One region of the Pseudocitrobacter sp. 2023LY-00077 genome, then DNA from elsewhere that is predicted to be linked to it. Evidence: predicted binding sites of a transcription regulator. Region 1 holds the regulator's gene; each other region holds the start of a gene.
The links. Region 1 encodes CRP, which controls carbon source genes, mostly activating them, when cyclic AMP is high. Its sites were predicted from a motif close to ATGTGANNNNNNTCACAT; they were not measured.
Positions count from the first base shown of each region.

Region 2: the regulator CRP is predicted to act here: its motif matches at 2,612-2,629, upstream of ACWWFX_RS21590 (iron-containing alcohol dehydrogenase).
Region 3: the regulator CRP is predicted to act here: its motif matches at 1,921-1,938, upstream of epd (erythrose-4-phosphate dehydrogenase).
Region 4: the regulator CRP is predicted to act here: its motif matches at 1,806-1,823, upstream of msrB (peptide-methionine (R)-S-oxide reductase MsrB).

Region 1 is NZ_JBSPEI010000003.1:21,904-27,122, reverse strand. Features, by position in the region: gene argD (bifunctional acetylornithine/succinyldiaminopimelate transaminase) at 1-863, shown strand, start outside; gene ACWWFX_RS04565 (YccS/YhfK family putative transporter) at 856-2,931, opposite strand; gene crp (cAMP-activated global transcriptional regulator CRP) at 2,980-3,612, opposite strand; gene ACWWFX_RS04555 (OsmC family protein) at 3,915-4,319, shown strand; gene ACWWFX_RS04550 (phosphoribulokinase) at 4,451-5,219, opposite strand, start outside.
Region 2 is NZ_JBSPEI010000021.1:31,178-36,396, reverse strand. Features, by position in the region: gene ACWWFX_RS21600 (TerC family protein) at 1-397, opposite strand, end outside; gene ACWWFX_RS21595 (dihydrodipicolinate synthase family protein) at 469-1,356, opposite strand; gene ACWWFX_RS21590 (iron-containing alcohol dehydrogenase) at 1,360-2,517, opposite strand; gene dtnK (D-threonate kinase) at 2,685-3,920, shown strand; gene ACWWFX_RS21580 (D-threonate 4-phosphate dehydrogenase) at 3,913-4,899, shown strand; gene ACWWFX_RS21575 (DeoR/GlpR family DNA-binding transcription regulator) at 4,901-5,219, shown strand, end outside.
Region 3 is NZ_JBSPEI010000002.1:357,446-362,664, reverse strand. Features, by position in the region: gene tkt (transketolase) at 1-1,170, shown strand, start outside; gene epd (erythrose-4-phosphate dehydrogenase) at 2,131-3,150, shown strand; gene pgk (phosphoglycerate kinase) at 3,199-4,362, shown strand; gene fbaA (class II fructose-bisphosphate aldolase) at 4,460-5,219, shown strand, end outside.
Region 4 is NZ_JBSPEI010000011.1:59,194-64,412, reverse strand. Features, by position in the region: gene ACWWFX_RS15235 (D-hexose-6-phosphate mutarotase) at 1-530, opposite strand, end outside; gene gapA (glyceraldehyde-3-phosphate dehydrogenase) at 604-1,599, opposite strand; gene msrB (peptide-methionine (R)-S-oxide reductase MsrB) at 1,939-2,352, shown strand; gene ACWWFX_RS15220 (YeaC family protein) at 2,396-2,674, shown strand; gene ACWWFX_RS15215 (aliphatic sulfonate ABC transporter substrate-binding protein) at 2,681-4,603, opposite strand; gene ssuD (FMNH2-dependent alkanesulfonate monooxygenase) at 4,878-5,219, shown strand, end outside.

The DNA.
Region 1 (5,219 bases):
CGCGTTACTACGCCTCTACGCGTCATAGCCCGTACAAAAGTAAGATTATTGCCTTCCACAACGCCTTCCATGGTCGCTCGTTGTTTACGGTTTCCGTCGGCGGTCAGCCGAAATATTCCGATGGCTTTGGCCCAAAACCGGCGGATATCGTCCATGTGCCGTTTAACGATTTGCACGCGGTGGAAGCGGTGATTGACGACCATACCTGCGCGATTGTGGTCGAACCCGTTCAGGGCGAAGGCGGCGTGCTGGCCGCGACGCCGGAATTTTTACAGGGGCTGCGTGACCTGTGCGATAAACATCAGGCGCTGTTGGTGTTTGATGAAGTGCAGAGCGGGATGGGCCGTACCGGTTCGCTGTTCGCCTATATGCACTATGGCGTGACGCCGGATATCCTCACCAGCGCGAAAGCATTGGGCGGTGGTTTCCCGATTAGCGCCATGCTCACTACCGAAGATATCGCCAGCGCATTTCACGTCGGCTCCCACGGCTCGACCTACGGTGGTAACCCGCTGGCGTGCGCCGTGGCGGGTGCGGCATTCGATATTATCAACACGCCGGAAGTGCTGGATGGCGTTCATGCCAAACGCGTGCGTTTTGTTCAACATTTGCAGGATATCGACGCGAAGTATGATGTCTTCAGCGATATTCGCGGCATGGGCCTGCTGATTGGCGCCGAGCTGAAAGAACCGTACAAAGGCCGCGCACGTGAATTCCTTTACGCGGCCGCTGATGCCGGTGTCATGGTGCTGAACGCCGGGCCAGACGTGATGCGTTTCGCGCCATCGCTGGTGGTGGAAGAAAAAGACATCGACGACGGCATGACGCGTTTTGCGCAGGCGGTGGCGAAAGTCGTCAGTTGATATGGCGGTTTAGCCAGATACCGTGCCTTGGCCGCTGACGCCATGCCACCGACGAAATGGTGTGCATGGTGTTGAGGTGGCCCAGAATACGCTGGAGATGCTGTTCCATGGTGCTGAGTGGCCCGTGGGACAGCGTATCCGGTGACTCCATGATGTTCACATCCCCGCTACTGCCCGATTCATCATACTCCAGACGCTGCTGACAGCGTTGCAGGGCGACTTCACACGATTCCAGATAACGTTGCATCAGCTCCGGCGAGAGCGTGTCGTGCTCACGCGCCAGCGTGGTCATGGCGTTGATATGTTCGACGATGAACTGGCTGTGCGTCACCCACAGTTTCATATCTTCCAGATAGTGCGTATTAAAGCCCGGTTCCTGCATCGCCTGATTGAGCGAGTTAAACAAGGCGTTATGCGCCTGGTTGACGCGCATACGTTGATACGCCAGTTTTTCCGCGGAAGGGTCGTCACTCAAAATTAACTGGATTGCTTCCTGATCCGCTTCCAGCGCAGAGTGCGCATTTTTCCGCAGCAGGCCGCTTTGCCACTGCGGCCACAGCCACAGCATGCCGCCGAAGGCAATCAGGCAGCCAATAATGGTGTCGGCGAAACGCGCGACGATAAACTGCTCGCCGTTGAGCGTCAGCAATTGCAGGGTATATACCGCCGTAATGGTGAAACCCACCGTCGCCCAGCCGTAGCTTTTACGAATGATCAGATAGCTTATCAGAGTGATCACCAGCATCGCGGCCAGCGCAAACCCTTCCGGGAAGTGATAATGCAGTGTGGCGGCGGCAATCACCAGCCCCGCCAGGGTGCCCGCCGCACGGTGGAAGATACGCACGCGCGTCGCGCCGTAACCGTTTTGCGTCACCAACAGCACGGTCATTAAGATCCAGTAGGGTTTTGGCAGATGCAGCGCTGCGCCCATCAGGCTGGCGATGCTCAGCATCACGCTTAAACGTGCGGCATTACGCAGCGCGGGCGATTTCAGCGACAGATAGCTTTTCAGCGCCGGGAACAGCGGCAGACGGCGCTCTTTATCAGCCATCAGATTACGCGGATAAAGCGGACGCTGCGAACGCAACACTTTGGCGATGCGGCTGAAGTGCCAGGCGCAGAATTGCCCAACCGGGTTATCGGGATGCTGGCGGGCAATTTTCTCCAGCGCGCCAATTTGCTTATCCATGTTGAAGCGCGTCGGGAAGCGGTGATAGAGAATATCATCGGCCATGACCCGCAGGCGCGCGGCGACGGTTTGCGCGTTCCAGCGAATCACCGCTTCGGCGTGGCTGCGCTCGACCAGTTTTTGCACCTCTTCCGGCTGGTGCAGACTCACCGAAATGTGCTCCTGCAAATCCAGCCCCATCTGGAAGGCGCGCAGCAGGCGCTTGTAATCATTGTGCTGATTGGCCGCCAGCATGTGCATCTGCTGATAGCACTGGGAAATCAGATCGACCACTTTCTGCTGACGATTAAGCAACGGCGGCAGGGCGGTATTGGGGTCGGTATGTTGCGTCAGCAGGCTATATTTGGCTTCGCAGTACTCCGCCAGTTGGCGGTAAAGCAGGCTTAACGACTCGCGTAGCGGTTGTTCACGCCACAGCCAGAACCAAAACCAGTTGAACAACCCGTACCACAGCGTGCCGAGCGCGTAGATCAGTAACGGTTCCCAGATAGGCATATTGCCCGCCAGGCTCAGGGTAAAAATCGCGGCAATTAGCGAGGCCGGAAGTAATCGCCCGTGCAGGGCGCTGATTTCGGCGGTAACGCCCAGCACCATCGCCAGACCGGTGAGAATAAACGGCAGCGGGATATCATCGGCCAACAGCAGTTGCACAATCAGGCTGCAACCGGCGAACAGCGACCCACCGATAATCAGGCGTTTGAAGAAACGTTTATGGGGAGTATCCAACCCGGCGATGTTGCAGCAGGCAGGCACTAAAGAGAACAGTAAGCCGTGTTGAAGCTGGCCAAGAATCAGGCCGACGGCGACCGGCAAACATAACACCAGCGTTTGCCGCAGTGCATAGTTGACTTCCGGATGGTAAATCAGCCTGCGCCACATACGAGACAAAAACGGCGTATTGCGCGAACAATACGCCGTCAGACGGGATTAACGCGTGCCGTAAACGACGATCGTTTTACCGTGTGCGGAGATCAGGTTCTGATCTTCCAGCATCTTCAGGATACGACCCACGGTTTCACGAGAGCAGCCGACGATCTGACCGATTTCCTGACGGGTGATTTTGATCTGCATACCGTCCGGGTGGGTCATAGCATCCGGCTGTTTTGCCAGATTCAGCAGCGTCTGCGCGATACGACCGGTAACGTCGAGGAACGCCAGGTTGCCCACTTTCTCAGAGGTGACCTGCAGACGGCGCGCCATCTGAGACGAGAGACGCATCAGGATATCCGGGTTAACCTGGATGAGCTGACGGAATTTCTTATAGGAGATTTCAGCCACTTCACAGGCGGTTTTCGCCCGAACCCAGGCGCTACGTTCCTGGCCTTCTTCAAACAGGCCCAGTTCACCGATGAAATCGCCCTGGTTGAGGTAGGAAAGGATCATCTCTTTGCCTTCCTCATCCTTGATGAGTACTGCCACGGAGCCTTTAACGATGTAGTACAGCGTTTCCGCTTTTTCACCCTGGTGAATCAGCGTGCTCTTCGATGGGTACTTATGAATGTGGCAATGAGACAAGAACCATTCGAGAGTCGGGTCTGTTTGCGGTTTGCCAAGCACCATGCGCGGTTATCCTCTGTTATAAGCTATCGCCAGCGGCATAAATCAGGCAGCCACTGGTTGAAATAATATCCTTCCCTCTACCTGGGAAGTTGGTCGTCAAAGATTGTCGCGACCAGTATGTGATGTCCTCTGCATACATGCAGTACGTTTATGTATCTCTGTAGCATCCCGACTGTTTTAGCATAGCTTTTGCCGTGTGTCTCCTGGTGTCTCGCTTCAGCATGACCCAGGTCTACTTCCGTTGCGAGATTTGTTATGTGCGCGTAATCTGACAATAAATTTGCAACTCTGGAGTGACAATTATGCAAGCGCGTGTGAAATGGGTTGAAGGGTTAACCTTCCTGGGTGAGTCGGCTTCCGGGCACCAGATTTTGATGGATGGCAACTCAGGTGATAAAGCGCCAAGCCCGATGGAAATCGTGCTGATGGCAGCGGGCGGCTGTAGCGCTATCGACGTGGTGTCTATTCTGCAAAAGGGCCGTTACGACGTGACCGATTGTGAAGTTAAACTGACGTCTGAACGCCGCGAAGAAGCGCCACGTCTGTTCACGCACATTAATCTGCACTTCATTGTGACCGGCAAAGAGCTGAAAGATGCGGCGGTGTCCCGTGCGGTGGATTTGTCCGCTGAGAAATATTGTTCAGTGGCGCTGATGCTGGGCAAAGCGGTGAACATTACCCATTCTTATGAGGTGGTGGAGGGGTAAGTTGAGACACCCCTCACCCTAACCCTCTCCCGCAGGGAGAGGGGACTGACCGTGCGGTGTTCAGGTTCTGCGCTGATTTTCTCCCTCTCCCTGCGGGAGAGGGCCGGGGTGAGGGGCCCAGCCTGCACCCTTCACCCAATCTTCTTCCCTTCCATCAACCGCTGCACCAGCGGCGTCATGATCAATTCCATCGCCAGCCCCATCTTGCCGCCGGGCACTACCAGCGTATTCATATGCGAGATAAACGAGCCCTGCAACATCGCCAGCAGCCACGGGAAATCGATATTATCGAGATTGCGGAAGTGGATCACCACAAAGCTCTCATCCAGCGACGGAATGCCTTTGGCGGCGAAGGGATCGGAGGTATCGACCGTTGGCACACGCTGGAAGTTGAGATGCGTGCGCGAGAACTGCGGGGTGATGTAGTTGATGTAATCTTCCATCGAACGGACCACGGAATCCATCACCGCCTCGCGGGAGTGACCCCGCTCGCTGGTGTCGCGGATCATCTTCTGGATCCACTCCAGGTTTACGATTGGCACCACACCCACCAGTAAATCGACATGCTTTGCCACATCATGATGCGGCGTGACCACGCCGCCGTGCAGCCCTTCATAGAACAGCACGTCGGTCGGCTCAGGCAGCGGTTGCCACGGGGTAAAGGTTCCCGGCACCTGATTCCACGGCACGGCTTCATCATAGGTATGCAGATATTTTCGCGACTGTCCGGTGCCGCTGTGCCCGTACTCGCGGAACGTTTGTTCCAGCAGGCTGAAGTCGTTGGCATCCGGCCCGAAGTAGCTGATATGACGCCCCATATCGCGCGCCTTACGAATAGCTAAGTCCATTTCCGGACGCGTGTAGCGATGAAAGCTGTCGCCTTCCACCTCTGCGGCATGG
Region 2 (5,219 bases), on a different contig from region 1:
GCACAATGGCGCTGCACAGCGAGAGCTGCCGCGATCCGCTGCCATGCTCGTCTTCCTGCGCGGGCGACAGCTCTTCGCGGATCTCCTGTATCGCTTTATAAATCAGGAACAGCCCGCCCCCGAGCAGAATCAACGTGCGGAAGGAAACCTCCAGCGCGAACATCGTAAAAAGCGGCTGGGTAATATGTGAAAGCCACGCAATGGATATCAGTAATAATATCCGCATAATCATTGCGCAGCTTAACCCCAGTTTACGCGCCAGGTTTTGCTGCGATAACGGAAGTTTTGCCACCACCAGTGAAAGAAAAATAATATTATCCACCCCGAGAATAATTTCCAGAAAGGTGAGGGTAAGTAAAGTGAGCCAAATATCTGGCTGCAATAACCACAGGAGCATGTGTTAATCCCTTCGTCTCTTTAATCTAATCTTTATGGCAACAGGTTGGCGAGCTGGATAATATGATTATTTTATTTAATATTATAATTGCGAATAATTTGTTTAATCTCGCTGAGTTGTTCCGGTGTGAAATTAACCGCGTAGCGGCTATCACCCACCTCATGCCCCATGAGTTGCAACGCTTTTTTCACCGCTGCCGGAGAAAACGCCACGTTATAGAGATCGGTACGCAGGCCCGTCACGCTTTCCTGTGCCTGATAAGATCCTTCAATATCACCAGCATGGAAGCGAGACCAGATAGCATTGATTTCCCGCGGCGCGACGTTGGCGAGTCCGGAGATGCAGGCTGAGCACCCCTCGACAAAACCTTTATGGATTAGCGAATCAGGGCCGTTGAGCACATTAAAGCCGTCGATGTCGCGCACCGCATCGAGAAAACCCTTCAGACTTTCGTAGCTTCCGGCGCTGTCTTTAATCCCAATGATATTGGGATGCGATGCCAGAGCGCGCGCGGTTTCCGGTTGAATCGTATTGCCGGTGCGGGCCGGGATGTTATAGAGAAACATCGGAATGCTCAGAGCGTCGGCAATCGCGGTGTAATGCGCTATCAATTCTTCTTGTTTCAGCGGTACGAAGAACGGGGTAATGACCGATACCGCATCAACGCCCAGTTTCTCAATCTGCTGGCCCAGACGAATTGTTTCACGCGTCGAGATCTCACCAATGTGCGCCACGACCGGTGCGCGGCCAGATACTTCATCCACGCAGGTTTGCGTAACGCTGAGTTTTTCCTGCTCGTTCAGCACAAAAAACTCGCCGTTGGTGCCGCCGCAAAAAATCGCGTTACCGGCCTCCAGCTGGCGATTAACCTGTACTTTTAACGCCGAAAGATTCAGGTCACCCGACGCGGTAAACGGTGTGACGATGGCGGTTAATACACCTTCAATAGTTCTCGGCATGATTTACTCCTTAAAGTGATGTTGCGGAAACAGCGTTTGGTAAATGGCCTGCACGTCCTGCTGATTCAGCTGGCAGGGGGCATTGTTCATCAGGCGCTTCACGTCCAGTGCAGCCTCACTAAGAGACGCAATATCTTCGGGCGGTACGCCAAGATCCGCCAGATTGTTGGGCAGCTTGAGTTGAATGACTAATGCCTGTAGCCAGGCCACCAGGGCGTGAGATTTCTCTTCCGCGGTCAGAGAGATATCCGCATCGGGAATGCAATCCCAGACCTGGGCAAATTTCTCAACCGCGTAAGGGCGTACGACGGCCATGCATGGCGCCAGCAAGATGGCATTCGCCACGCCGTGCGGCAGGTGATATTTCCCACCTAACGGGTAGGAGAGCGCATGGACCAGGTGCGTGCCAGCATGAGTAATGGCGACACCGCCATAGTAAGACGCCCACAGCATCTCGAGCTTGGCGCGCAGATCATGAGGATCGTTCACGGCAGGCTGAATGTGCCGGAAAAGCTTATTCAACCCTGTCAGGGCGGCGTTATCGCTTATTGGGTTTGCCACAGTGGCGGTAAAACACTCCAGTAAGTGACAGAGTGCATCGATACCCGTGGACGCCGCGATATGCGCAGGCATGCTGGTGGTCAGCTCCGGGAAAAGGGCGACATAGTCCGGTAGCAGTACGGGGGAAATGATGCCCACCTTGGTGCTCTGCTCCGGAATGGCCACAATCGCGTTGGGCGTGGCTTCCGAGCCGGTTCCAGCGGTTGTAGGAATCAACCACGATTGCACCCGCTGCACGGGTTTTTCACCGGCAAGCAGCGCATCCAGTCCTGGGGATTGTGGATGACAAAGCACCGATAGTAGTTTTGCCACATCCAGCACGCTGCCGCCACCGACACCGACCACCACATCAAAAGACGCATTGCCGAGAGCGACCATTTGCTGGCGAACATCATGATGCGTGGGCTCTGCGGGTACATTATCGATAACGCTAACCTGCGGGCAGCTCTTTTCCATTAAGGCGCGGATCTGCTGCACGCCGTCGAGCTGCGCAATATTACGATCTGTGACCAGCAGCAGTTTCCTGATGCCGGGTAAGAGCGATGTCAGGGAAGGGATAGCGCCTGCGCCGCTCAGTATTGTGCTGTTGATGGTTACCACTTACTACCTCGCTTTCATGATTGAATTCAATCAAACAAAAATCAGTCATCTACGTATTATGGCCTAATTTTATAATTTATCCGGGTGGTTAATAACTTGAGCTTGCTCACATTTAATCAAATGTGATTGAATATAATCAAGCTCATCATAAACAACCCGGAGTGATGATGGAAAAGGGAATCAGTGAACCGCGCATTCTCGTTGTTGCCGATGATTTCACAGGGGCTAACGATGCAGGGGTGAGCCTGGCACTGGCGGGGCATACGGTCGATGTGGCCTTTGAAACGCCTTATCGCGGTGATGCCAGCGTATGGGTGATTAATAGCGACAGCCGGGCGATGGATCCTGAGCAGGCAGCGAAAAAAATGTCCTCACTGATGGGCAATATCCGCATACCGCAAAAAACACCGCTCATTATCAAGAAGATAGACTCCACGCTGCGTGGCAATATCGGTGCTGAAATTGATGCATTGATGAACGCCTGTGGCGTAAAAGGCGCAGTTGTCGCCCCGGCATACCCGCTGGCAGGGCGTACCACCGTTGACGGAGAGTGCCGGGTGAATGGCGTTCTGTTAACAGATACCGAATTTGCCAGCGACCCGAAAACGCCCGTTACGCGTGACCGTGTGGCAGACATTATTCAGATGCAGACGGCCATTTCGTGCCGCTCTGTCACGGTGTCTGACCTTGGTCATTTCGCCCGCGAGCAGTCCTGCATTGGCGTGGTGGATGCGCAGACCGATTGCGACCTGGATCATATTGTTGAGGCAGTGATGCAGGCCGAACAACCGCTATTGCTGGTGGGCTCCGCCGGAATTTGTGATGCCGTTGCCCGGCGTTTGTCTGTCACCCCGCCACGTCGCGTGCTGGCCATTATTGGTTCTATGAGTGAAATCGCTCAACGGCAGATCGCCACGCTTAACACGCATCCCCGCACCACGCGCATTCACGTCGATGTGGACAATATTCTGGCGGGAGACATTCAACGTTATGAAACACGCATTGTGCAGGCGTTGAGCCAGGGAGAGCACTGCATTGTTCACACCTGCAACGATTCTGTGGCGAGGCACCATATCGACGCGCTTTGCCTGCGCAGGCAGTTGGATCGTACTGCGCTTGGCGAAAAGATTTGCCAGTTTCTCGGCGAACTCACCCGGCAGGTACTGCTTCGCACAACGCCCGATGCGCTTTATCTCTCAGGTGGTGATGTTGCAATGGCAACGGCCAGCGCGTTAGGCGCGAGCGGGTTTCGTATTACGGGGAAGGTGGCGCAATGCGTTCCATATGGGCACTTTCTGGGCGGCGACTGGTCGCGTCCTGTGATGACAAAAGCAGGTGGATTTGGCGATGAGACTACATTGCGTCAGGTACTGAATTTTATCGAGGAGAGAATGAGTGAATAATATTATTGCAGTAACCATGGGTGACCCGGCAGGTATTGGCCCGGAGATCATTATTAAATCCCTGAGCGATGCCGGGCTTTCTGGTGCGCCGGTAGTGGTGGTTGGGTGCGTTCAAACGCTGCGGCGTATACTCGCCATGAATATTACTCCGCAGGCAGTGTTACGCGTTATCGATAGCATCAGTGACGCAATGTTTAAGCCCGGTGTTATCAACGTGATTGACGAGCCCCTGGAAAACCCGGACGCATTGATGCCTGGCGTTGTGCAGGCTGCTGCGGGAGATTTAGCCTACCGTTGCATTAAGCGTGCCACGGCACTGGCGTTAGCGGGGGAAGTGAAAGCGATCGCCACTGCGCCATTGAATAAAGAAGCCCTGCATCTTGGTGGCCACAACTATCCGGGCCATACGGAATTACTGGCGCATCTGACGGGTAGCAAAGAGTATGCGATGGTGCTCTATACCGATAAACTCAAGGTTATTCATATTTCGACCCACATCTCACTGCGCAGATTCCTGGATACGCTGAACGGTGACAGGGTGAAGACGGTCATTCGTGTTGCGAACCACTTCCTGAAACGCGTTGGCATTGAGCGTCCACGTATTGCTGTGGCTGGTGTGAATCCTCATGCAGGGGAACATGGTTTGTTTGGCTCTGAGGAAATTGAGATTATCGCGCCTGCGATTGAAGCAATGCAGGCCGAAGGTATCGATGTTATCGGCCCGTGTCCGCCGGATACTGTGTTTATGCAGTGCCACGATGGACTGTACGATATGGTGGTCGCGATGTATCACGATCAAGGGCATATTCCACTGAAATTGCTGGGTTTTTATGATGGTGTCAATATCACCGCTGGGCTGCCCTTTATTCGTACTTCTGCCGACCACGGCACTGCGTTTGATATTGCCTGGACAGGAAAAGCCAAGTCTGAGAGCATGGCTGTCTCCATCCAGTTAGCAATGCAGATTTCGCGGGAATAAAATGAAGGGATATAACCGGTTAGAGCAGATAATGGATTACCTGAAAAGCCACAATCTGGTCACAGTAGATGAGCTGGTGGCGGTAACCGATGCATCACCGGCCACGATTCGTCGAGACCTGATTAAACTCGATGAGCAAGGTGTTATCAGCCGCACCCACGGTGGTGTGACCCTCAACCGGTTTATTCCTGCCCAACCCACAACCCATGAGAAAATGCAGCGCAGCCTGGCAGAAAAACACGCTATCGCCAGTGCCGCTGCGTCGATGGTTAAAGCGGGGGATTCTGTCGTCCTTGATGCCGGTACGACGATGATTGAAC
Region 3 (5,219 bases), on a different contig from region 1:
GAGAAACTGGGCTGGAAATACGCGCCGTTCGAAATCCCGTCTGAAATATATGCGCAGTGGGATGCGAAAGAAGCAGGCCTGGCGAAAGAATCTGCCTGGAATGAGAAATTCGCTGCTTACGCGAAAGCTTTCCCACAGGAAGCTGCTGAATTCACTCGTCGTATGAAAGGCGAAATGCCGTCTGACTTCGACGCGAAAGCCAACGAATTCATCGCCAAACTGCAGGCTAACCCGGCGAAAATCGCCAGCCGTAAAGCGTCTCAGAATGCGATTGAAGCGTTCGGCCCGCTGCTGCCGGAATTCCTCGGCGGCTCCGCTGACCTGGCACCGTCTAACCTGACTATCTGGTCTGGTTCTAAGGCTATCAACGAAGATACTGCCGGTAACTACATCCATTACGGTGTTCGTGAATTCGGTATGACCGCGATCGCCAATGGTATCTCTCTGCACGGTGGTTTCCTGCCGTACACCTCTACCTTCCTGATGTTCGTAGAATACGCGCGTAATGCCGTGCGTATGGCTGCGCTGATGAAACAGCGTCAGGTAATGGTCTACACCCACGACTCCATCGGTCTGGGCGAAGATGGCCCGACTCACCAGCCGGTAGAGCAGGTGGCTTCTCTGCGCGTGACCCCGAACATGTCCACATGGCGTCCGTGTGACCAGGTTGAATCCGCGGTCGCGTGGAAATACGGTGTTGAGCGTCAGGACGGCCCGACCGCGCTGATCCTCTCCCGTCAGAACCTGGCGCAGCAGGAACGTACTCCAGAACAGCTGGCAAACATCGCACGCGGTGGTTATGTGCTGAAAGACTGTGCCGGTCAGCCGGAACTGATCTTCATCGCCACCGGTTCTGAAGTTGAACTGGCTGTAGCGGCATACGAAAAACTGACTGCTGAAGGCGTGAAAACGCGCGTGGTTTCCATGCCGTCTACCGACGCATTCGACAAACAGGATGCGGCTTACCGTGAATCAGTCCTGCCGAAAGCGGTTTCCGCACGCGTTGCAGTGGAAGCTGGTATTGCAGACTACTGGTTCAAATACGTTGGCCTGAACGGCGCTATCGTCGGTATGACCACCTTCGGTGAATCTGCACCGGCTGAGCTGCTGTTTGAAGAGTTCGGCTTCACCGTTGACAACGTTGTTGCGAAAGCAAAAGCGCTGCTGTAATCGGTAAGATGCTTTGTGAGAAGGGCCGCGAAAGCGGCCCTTTTTTTATTTTGTTGAAATAAATGGCACGGTTCCACCTCGCCGATGAATGGCTACTACCTGTGTCGGTAGGGGGGCCATTCAGCCTTCATTCTGTCTTTAATTAATTCTCTTTTCACTCCGCTTTAAGCGTCAAATGAGCATAACCTCGTGACGATAAATAAATATTGGGAGTGTCTATGATTGGGGCGTATTTATTTATGCCAAAGAAAAGCCCCGCCGAAGCGGGGCTAATCAAGGGGCAACGTAAGCCAGTTTCAAATTAAGAACAGCGGTGTGTTATCCCTCCTTCGCTCTGCGTATCTATAACGCGATTAACCAAAGAAGGTTGTAAATCGTGATGTATCATTGACGATACAATTAAATGAAGCACAACCATCAGTACTGCGAATTTCAGAATATCCATACCGCAAATCCTGCTTGAAGCGGCAAGCGTCAGCGGCTATCCTAGACTTGGTTGGAGTCATGGATCACCCCCGTAGTTTGCCTGTTTTTATACCGCAACGACGGGGGTTTTCTTTTTCCAGTGCAAGGAGCCGCACGGAAAAAGTCCCCGCGCCGTTGCACCTGCCGATGACTTACGCATCGACGAGCAAATTTTACCCTTCATTTCGCCTAATCACTCATTCAGAGATAGTCTGATTCCGTACTCGGTCTTTATTCCATCGCCCGACTCCTTCTGGCATAACGCTGCAAATTATTCCTGTAGAAATGTGATGTATGTCAGATTCCTGGTGCGTTTGTCTGGACAATCATTCCTTTTATTCCAGGTTTCGCTTATTCTGGCTGAAGCGTTTCAGTCGATGAAGTGTTCGACATTTGACCAATCAGTCACTGTTTGTGGCAGGTAAGGTTTCCCGGAATGAATTGCTGCATTACTCTGTCAGCCACATTGCTTTGGGATGACCTTGCAGGAGACCTATGACCGTACGCGTAGCGATTAATGGCTTCGGTCGCATTGGGCGTAACGTGGTTCGTGCTTTGTATGAATCCGGACGCCGTGCGGAAATCACCGTGGTGGCAATCAATGAACTGGCGGATGCTGCGGGCATCGCGCACTTATTGAAATATGACACCAGCCATGGCCGTTTTGCCTGGGACGTTCGCCAGGAGCGGGAACAGTTGTTTGTCGGCGACGACAGCATTCGTCTTCTGCACGAGCGCGAGATTAACGCGCTGCCCTGGCGCGAACTGTCGGTTGATGTGGTGCTTGATTGTACCGGCGTGTTCGGTAGTCGCGCTGACGGCGAAGCACATATCGCCGCAGGTGCAAAGAAGGTGCTCTTTTCACATCCCGGTAGCAACGACCTCGACGCAACGGTGGTTTATGGCGTGAACCATGACGCGTTACGCCCTGAACATCGTATTGTCTCCAATGCCTCCTGTACCACGAATTGCATAATCCCCATCATAAAATTGTTGGATGATGCCTGGGGCATTGAGTCGGGAACGGTGACGACGATTCACTCCGCGATGCACGATCAGCAGGTGATTGACGCGTATCACCCGGACCTGCGCCGCACACGCGCCGCAAGTCAGTCGATCATTCCGGTCGATACGAAGCTTGCTGCAGGGATTACGCGTATTTTCCCGCAGTTTAACGATCGATTCGAAGCGATTGCGGTGCGTGTACCGACCATTAACGTCACGGCAATCGATCTTAGCGTAACGGTAAAAAATCCGGTAAACGCTAATGAAGTCAACCAGTTGCTGCAAAAAGCAGCACGGGATGCATTTCATGGTATAGTTGACTATACGGAATTACCGTTGGTCTCAACAGATTTTAACCACGATCCGCACAGTGCCATTGTCGATGGCACCCAAACGCGAGTGAGTGGGGCGCATTTGATCAAAACTTTGGTCTGGTGTGATAACGAATGGGGCTTTGCTAACCGAATGCTCGACACCACGTTAGCGATGGCCGCACAAGGTTTCAGGTAGGACGCGAATGCGTCTGCAAAACTTTATGAATCAACGAGAGGATTCACCATGTCTGTAATTAAGATGACCGATCTGGATCTTGCTGGTAAACGTGTTTTTATCCGTGCGGATCTGAACGTACCAGTTAAAGAAGGGAAAGTAACCAGCGACGCGCGTATCCGTGCTTCCCTGCCGACCATCGAACTGGCCCTGAAACAAGGCGCGAAAGTGATGGTAACCTCCCACCTGGGTCGTCCGACCGAAGGCGAGTACAACGAAGAATTCTCTCTGCTGCCGGTTGTTAATTACCTGAAAGACAAACTGTCCAACCCGGTACGTCTGGTTAAAGATTACCTGGATGGCGTTGAAGTTGCTGCAGGTGAACTGGTTGTTCTGGAAAACGTTCGCTTCAACAAAGGCGAGAAAAAAGACGACGAAGCACTGTCCAAAAAATACGCTGCGCTGTGCGACGTATTCGTGATGGATGCTTTCGGTACCGCTCACCGTGCGCAGGCTTCTACTCACGGCATCGGCAAATTTGCTGACGTTGCGTGTGCAGGCCCGCTGCTGGCGGCTGAACTGGACGCACTGGGTAAAGCACTGAAAGAACCGGCTCGCCCGATGGTGGCAATCGTTGGTGGTTCTAAAGTTTCTACCAAACTGACCGTTCTGGACTCTCTGTCTAAAATCGCTGACCAGCTGATCGTTGGCGGTGGTATCGCGAACACCTTCGTTGCCGCTCAAGGCCACAACGTCGGTAAATCCCTGTACGAAGCTGACCTGGTTGATGAAGCTAAACGTCTGCTGACCACCTGCGACATTCCGGTTCCGACTGACGTGCGCGTGGCAACTGAGTTCTCCGAAACTGCGGCAGCGACTCTGAAATCCGTTGCTGACGTGAAAGAAGACGAGCAGATCCTGGATATCGGCGACGCCTCTGCACAGCAGCTGGCTGACATCCTGAAAAACGCAAAAACCATCCTGTGGAATGGTCCGGTTGGCGTGTTTGAATTCCCGAACTTCCGTAAAGGTACTGAAATCGTGGCTAACGCAATCGCAGACAGCGACGCGTTCTCCATCGCAGGCGGCGGCGACACTCTGGCTGCAATCGACCTGTTCGGTATCTCTGACAAAATCTCCTACATCTCCACTGGCGGCGGCGCATTCCTCGAATTCGTGGAAGGCAAAGTACTGCCAGCAGTTGCAATGCTCGAAGAGCGCGCTAAGAAGTAATGTTTGAGCAGGCGGGGAAACCCGCCTGTTTTTCAGCGCGCTACATAGCTCGCGCTTCTTTTTCTAACGGCCGAAGATACAGATAGGACTCGTAAACATGTCTAAAATTTTTGATTTCGTAAAACCTGGTGTTATCACTGGTGATGACGTTCAGAAAGTGTTCCAGGTAGCAAAAGAAAACAACTTTGCACTGCCAGCAGTAAACTGTGTGGGCACCGACTCCATCAACGCCGTTCTGGAAACCGCTGCAAAAGTTAAAGCACCGGTTATCGTTCAGTTCTCCAACGGTGGTGCAGCATTCATCGCGGGTAAAGGCGTGAAAACTGACGTTCCCCAGGGCGCAGCCATCATGGGCGCTATCTCTGGCGCGCATCACGTTCACCAGATGGCTGAGCACTACGGTGTACCGGTTATCCTGCACACTGACCACTGCGCTAAAAAACTGCTGCCGTGGATCGACGGCCTGCTGGACGCGGGTGAAAAACACTTCGCTGCTACCGGCAAACCGCTGTTCTCTTCTCACATGATCGACCTGTCTGAAGAGTCTCTGCACGAGAACATCGAAATCTGCTCCAAATACCTGGCGCGTATGTCCAAAATGGGCATGACGCTGGAAATCGAACTGGGTTGCACCGGTGGTGAAGAAGACGGCGTGGACAACAGCCACATGGACGCTTCTGCACTGTACACTCAGCCGGAAGACGTTGATTACGCGTTTACTGAACTGAGCAAAATCAGCCCGCGTTTCACCATCGCCGCTTCCTTCGGTAACGTACACGGCGTTTACAAACCAGGTAACGTGGTTCTGACCCCGACCATCCTGCGTGATTCTCAGGACTATGTTTCTAAGAAACACA
Region 4 (5,219 bases), on a different contig from region 1:
ACTTTTACCGCGTGGATATCGCCCACGTTGAAATAAGTGTGCAGCGCGCTGGTGGTTTCGAAATCACCGTGTGCTTCCAGTTCGATTTCACAGGTTTTACCCAGTTTGAAACGGGCGAGCAGGGTGAAGTCGTGCGGCCAGTACTGGCGAGACGCCTCGCTGCTTTGCAGTTCAAAGGTCAGTACTACGCCGTTGTCATCTTCGTTGTGTGCTTTCAGCGCCCACGGCAGGTTACGGGCAAAACCGTGAGAAGGCAGGCCTTGCTGAGCCGCCGGGCCGAACCATGGCCAGCAGATAGGCACACCGCCGCGCAGCGCAACGCCGTTTTTAAACGGGGTATTGTTGCTCAGCCACAGCACATCCGCTTCTCCCGCCGGTTTCCACGACAGCAGGTGAGCGCCCTGAAGCGCAACGGAAGCTTTAACTGCCGGGTGATCAACAACGATAACTTCCAGCTCATCAAGCTGACGACGGGAGAGCACAGGGGTAAGTTGTTCGATTACCGGAAGTGCAAAAATTTTATTAATCATTACGCAATCCTTCTTTTCAAACAAAAAAAAGAGCGACCGAAGTCGCTCTTTCAGATTACTGTTTCATCTCAACTTATTTGGAGATGTGAGCAATCAGGTCCAGAACTTTGTTGGAGTAACCGGTTTCGTTGTCGTACCAGGATACCAGTTTCACGAAGTTGTCGTTCAGTGCGATACCAGCTTTAGCATCGAACACGGAAGTGCAAACTTCACCGTTGAAATCGGTAGATACAACGTCGTCTTCGGTGTAACCCAGAACGCCTTTCATCGGGCCTTCGGAAGCAGCTTTGATTGCTTTCTTAATTTCTTCGTAAGAAGCAGCTTTTTCCAGACGAACGGTCAGGTCAACAACGGATACGTTCGGAGTCGGAACGCGGAACGCCATACCAGTCAGTTTGCCATTCAGTTCTGGCAGTACTTTACCTACTGCTTTAGCAGCACCGGTAGAGGACGGGATGATGTTCTGGGATGCGCCGCGGCCGCCGCGCCAGTCTTTGTGAGACGGGCCATCAACGGTTTTCTGAGTAGCGGTGGTCGCGTGAACAGTAGTCATCAGACCTTCGATGATACCGAAGTTGTCGTTGATAACTTTAGCCAGCGGAGCCAGGCAGTTAGTGGTGCAGGATGCGTTAGAAACGATGTCCTGGCCTTCGTATTTGTCAAAGTTAGCGCCTTTAACAAACATCGGAGTGTTGTCTTTGGACGGGCCAGTCAGAACAACTTTTTTCGCACCAGCAGTGATGTGTTTGCGAGCGGTTTCGTCAGTCAGGAACAGGCCAGTTGCTTCAGCAACTACGTCAACACCAACTTCGTTCCATTTCAGGTTAGCCGGATCACGCTCAGCGGTAACACGGATTTTTTTACCGTTAACGATCAGATGACCGTCTTTCACTTCAACGGTACCGTTGAAACGGCCGTGAGTGGAGTCATATTTCAGCATGTATGCCATGTAGTCAGCGTCTAACAGATCGTTGATTGCAACGATCTCGATGTCAGAACGTTCCTGAGCAGCACGGAAAACAATGCGACCGATACGGCCAAAACCGTTGATACCTACTTTGATAGTCATATATTCCACCAGCTATTTGTTAGTGAATAAAAGGTTGCCTGTAAAATTACAAAAACCTTACGCAGCGTCAAGCGGAATCGTGTCAATCATTGCGACAAATCAATCCTCAGCACAACCTTTGCTCGATTGAAATGCCTCACTCTCCCTTTGAGCTTGTAACCACATGGGGTCGGCGCGGCGAATTTTAAAGGTTACAGCAGATAAAAATGTGAAATACATCACAATAATCTGGCCGCCTTTTCGCATCGAATAAGTTTAGAACAAAAGTAGATACGACATTGTTAATGTTTTGTTAGAATCGGAGTTGAGATGTACTTTCCATAGCGAGATGTGAGCAAAATGGCGAACAAACCTACCCCCGAAGAACTCAAAAAAAATTTAAGCGAAATGCAGTTCTACGTCACGCAGAATCACGGCACCGAGCCGCCATTCACCGGGCGTTTGCTGCATAATAAGCGTGACGGGATTTACCATTGTTTAGTGTGCGATGCGCCACTTTTTCACTCCGAAAGTAAGTACGATTCCGGATGTGGCTGGCCAAGTTTTTATGAGCCGGTGAGCGATACGGCCATTCGCTATCTCAACGATTACTCTCACGGCATGCAACGTACTGAAATTCGTTGCGGAAATTGCGATGCGCACCTGGGCCATGTCTTCCCCGATGGGCCTCAGCCGACAGGTGAACGTTTTTGCGTCAATTCGGCGTCCCTGAGCTTCACGGATGGCGAGAAAGGTGAGTCAACTAAAGGTTGAAAAAACGATTCAGCAAATTATTCCTTAACAGTCGGAGTCGGACATGAGTATTGAGCAAATTATCGACAATATGACACCGGACGTTTATCAGCGTTTGATGACGGCGGTGGAACTGGGAAAATGGCCGGATGGCGTGGCCCTGACCGCAGAACAAAAAGAGAACTGCCTGCAACTGGTGATGCTGTGGCAGGCGCGCTACAACAGCGACGCCCAGCATATGACCATCGACACCAACGGGCAGATGGTGATGAAAAGTAAGCAGCAGCTGAAAGAGGACTTCGGCATTTCACCGAAGCCCATCGCCACCTTTAAGCAGCACTGAGTGTTTTCAGGCCGCAATCCACGGTTCGGCCTGTTCCACTTTCGCATTCCAGATAGCATCGCGTACTGACACGGGCTTGCTCAGCAGGCCCAGGGCGTAAAAGCGGTCGGCGATGGTTTGCTGGGCGCGAATCACTTTCAGATCCATTTCGCGGGTTTGATGGCTGCGACGGGCCAGCGCACACTCCAGCGAGGTGATATCCAGCCCCAGTTCGCTGGAAAGCAACTGCGCCGCGTCATGACGCTGCCTGTCGATAAATTTCCCGGTTCTGCCGAGCGCATCAACGACATGCGCAATGATGTCATCGTTATGCTGAGCGTACTGACGGCGGGCGATGTAAAACTGATGATTGTTCACACGCCCCTCGCCGGTGGCGACAATCCGTAACTGACCGCTTTTTTCTGCATCACTGAGCACCGGGTCCCACATCATCCACGCGTCTGCGGCCAGATAGTCGCTGGGCGTCAGCGGATATTTGGGCGGTGCGTACACCACTTTTACATCCTCAAGGCGTAAACCTGCTTCTTCCAGAATCTGCACCAGCAGCCAGTGCACATTGGAACCTTTATTCAGGGCAATGCGTTTACCGCGCAGCTGACGAATGTGCTGAATGTCGCTGTCGTTCGGCACCACCATGGCCACGCTGCGTGGCGCGGGCGGCTCCCAGGCGACGTAAAGCAGCGCGTTTTCGCGCGACTGGGCAAAGACCGGCGGCGCTTCGCCCGTGGTGCCAAAATCGATATCGTTGTTGCTCAGCGCCTGCAACATTTGCGGGCCCGCAGGGAATTCGCTCCACAGAACGTTCACGCCGCGCCCGGCAAACTCGCGCTCAAGCGTTTGACGCGCCTTCAGTACGCCAAGATTGCCGAAACGCTGATAACCAATACGCAGTTCACGTTCGCGCGCGGCGGGTGAGGAAGCGCTCAGGAGGATTGACTCCGCTTTGCGGCGACTTTTTATCACCCCGAGGTGCGCCAGTTGGGTACGTAAAGAGTGACGGCTGATGCCCAGCAGCGCGGCGGCCTGGCTCTGATTATTGTCGCTTTGCGTCATCGCCGTGTGAATCATCGCGTTCATCACCCGGTCGTACAGTTGCCCGCCGTGCAGCGTTAACTGCTGTCGCATAAACGCCGCCAATGTATCTTCTTCTTGCTCATCGATCCTGGCTGGTGCGGAAGTAAAGCGCAGCTGCGCAGGCATAATAACTTCCTCCTGGCTGAGCAATACGGCCGTATGCAGCATGTTCTCCAGCTCACGCACGTTGCCAGGCCATGAATAGTCCATCATCGCGGCCAGCGTATCCGGGGCTAAACGGCGTGAGGGTTTGCCTAAGCGTCTGGCGTAAAGCTGTAAAAAATGCTCTGCAAGTAATGGGATATCCTGGCGGCGCTGACGCAGTGCCGGAAGGTTAACCGCTGCAATATTGAGGCGGTAAAAGAGATCTTCCCGGAATCGGCGCTCGCGGATGGCCTGTTCAAGGTCGACATGGGTGGCCGCGATCACCCGCACATTCACCTTGATGGGTCTGCGCGAGCCCACTCGGGTTATCTCGCGCTCCTGCAACACGCGCAGCAGTTTGACCTGCAACGCCAGGCTCAGCTCGCCAATTTCATCCAGCAGCAGCGTGCCGCCTTCAGCGGCCTCAAACCAACCGGGCTGTGCCTGCATCGCACCGGTAAACGCGCCTTTCTCATGACCGAACAGTTCCGCTTCTGCCAGCGACTCGGTTAATGCGCCGCAGTTCACCGCCAGGAATGGCGCGTGGCTACGCGGGCTGTGGTGATGAAGGTAGCGGGCCACGACCTCTTTGCCGCTGCCGGTTTCACCAATGATGAGCACGGTGGCATCGGTCGGGGCAAAGCGGTCAAGCAAGCTTTGAAAGGCTTTGGAAGCCGGGTCAATCAGCACAGGGGTAGAGGCGTTCAGCATAGGTTTGGCTCCGCGTAATTCATATGCCGAAGTTATCTTTTACCGGAGCAATACACCAGAGGGGGGAAGGCCCGGTTTGTTGCATTTGCAGCAGGCTGTGTCCGGTACTTGTCGCATTTGCAACGAGAGGTCGATCGCGTCATGTGTGTTAACTACATGATATTAATGGTTTTAATTTTTGTTAAATTCTGGCACGAATTTCGCTAATACCGTTATAACCATCTTGAAGAAACGCTTCGATAAATAGTGAATATAGTTATAAAGGAAAGAGATAATGACAGCGAAATCCGATAATAACCTGAATGTCTTCTGGTTCCTGCCAACCCACGGTGATGGTCGCTATCTGGGCACTACCCAGGGTGGGCGTCCGGTTGATTTGCCTTATCTGCAACAGGTGGCGGTGGCCGCCGATAGCCTGGGCTATTACGGTGTACTGATCCCAACCGGTAAAAGCTGTGAAGACTCCTGGCTGGTGGCCGCCGCGCTGGCCCCGCAGACGCGTAATCTGCGTTATCTGGTGGCGGTGCGTCCTGGGCTTCAGCCGCCTACGCTTGCGGCACGCATGGCGGCGACGCTGGACCGCCTGTCAGAAGGCCGTTTGCTGATTAACGTGGTG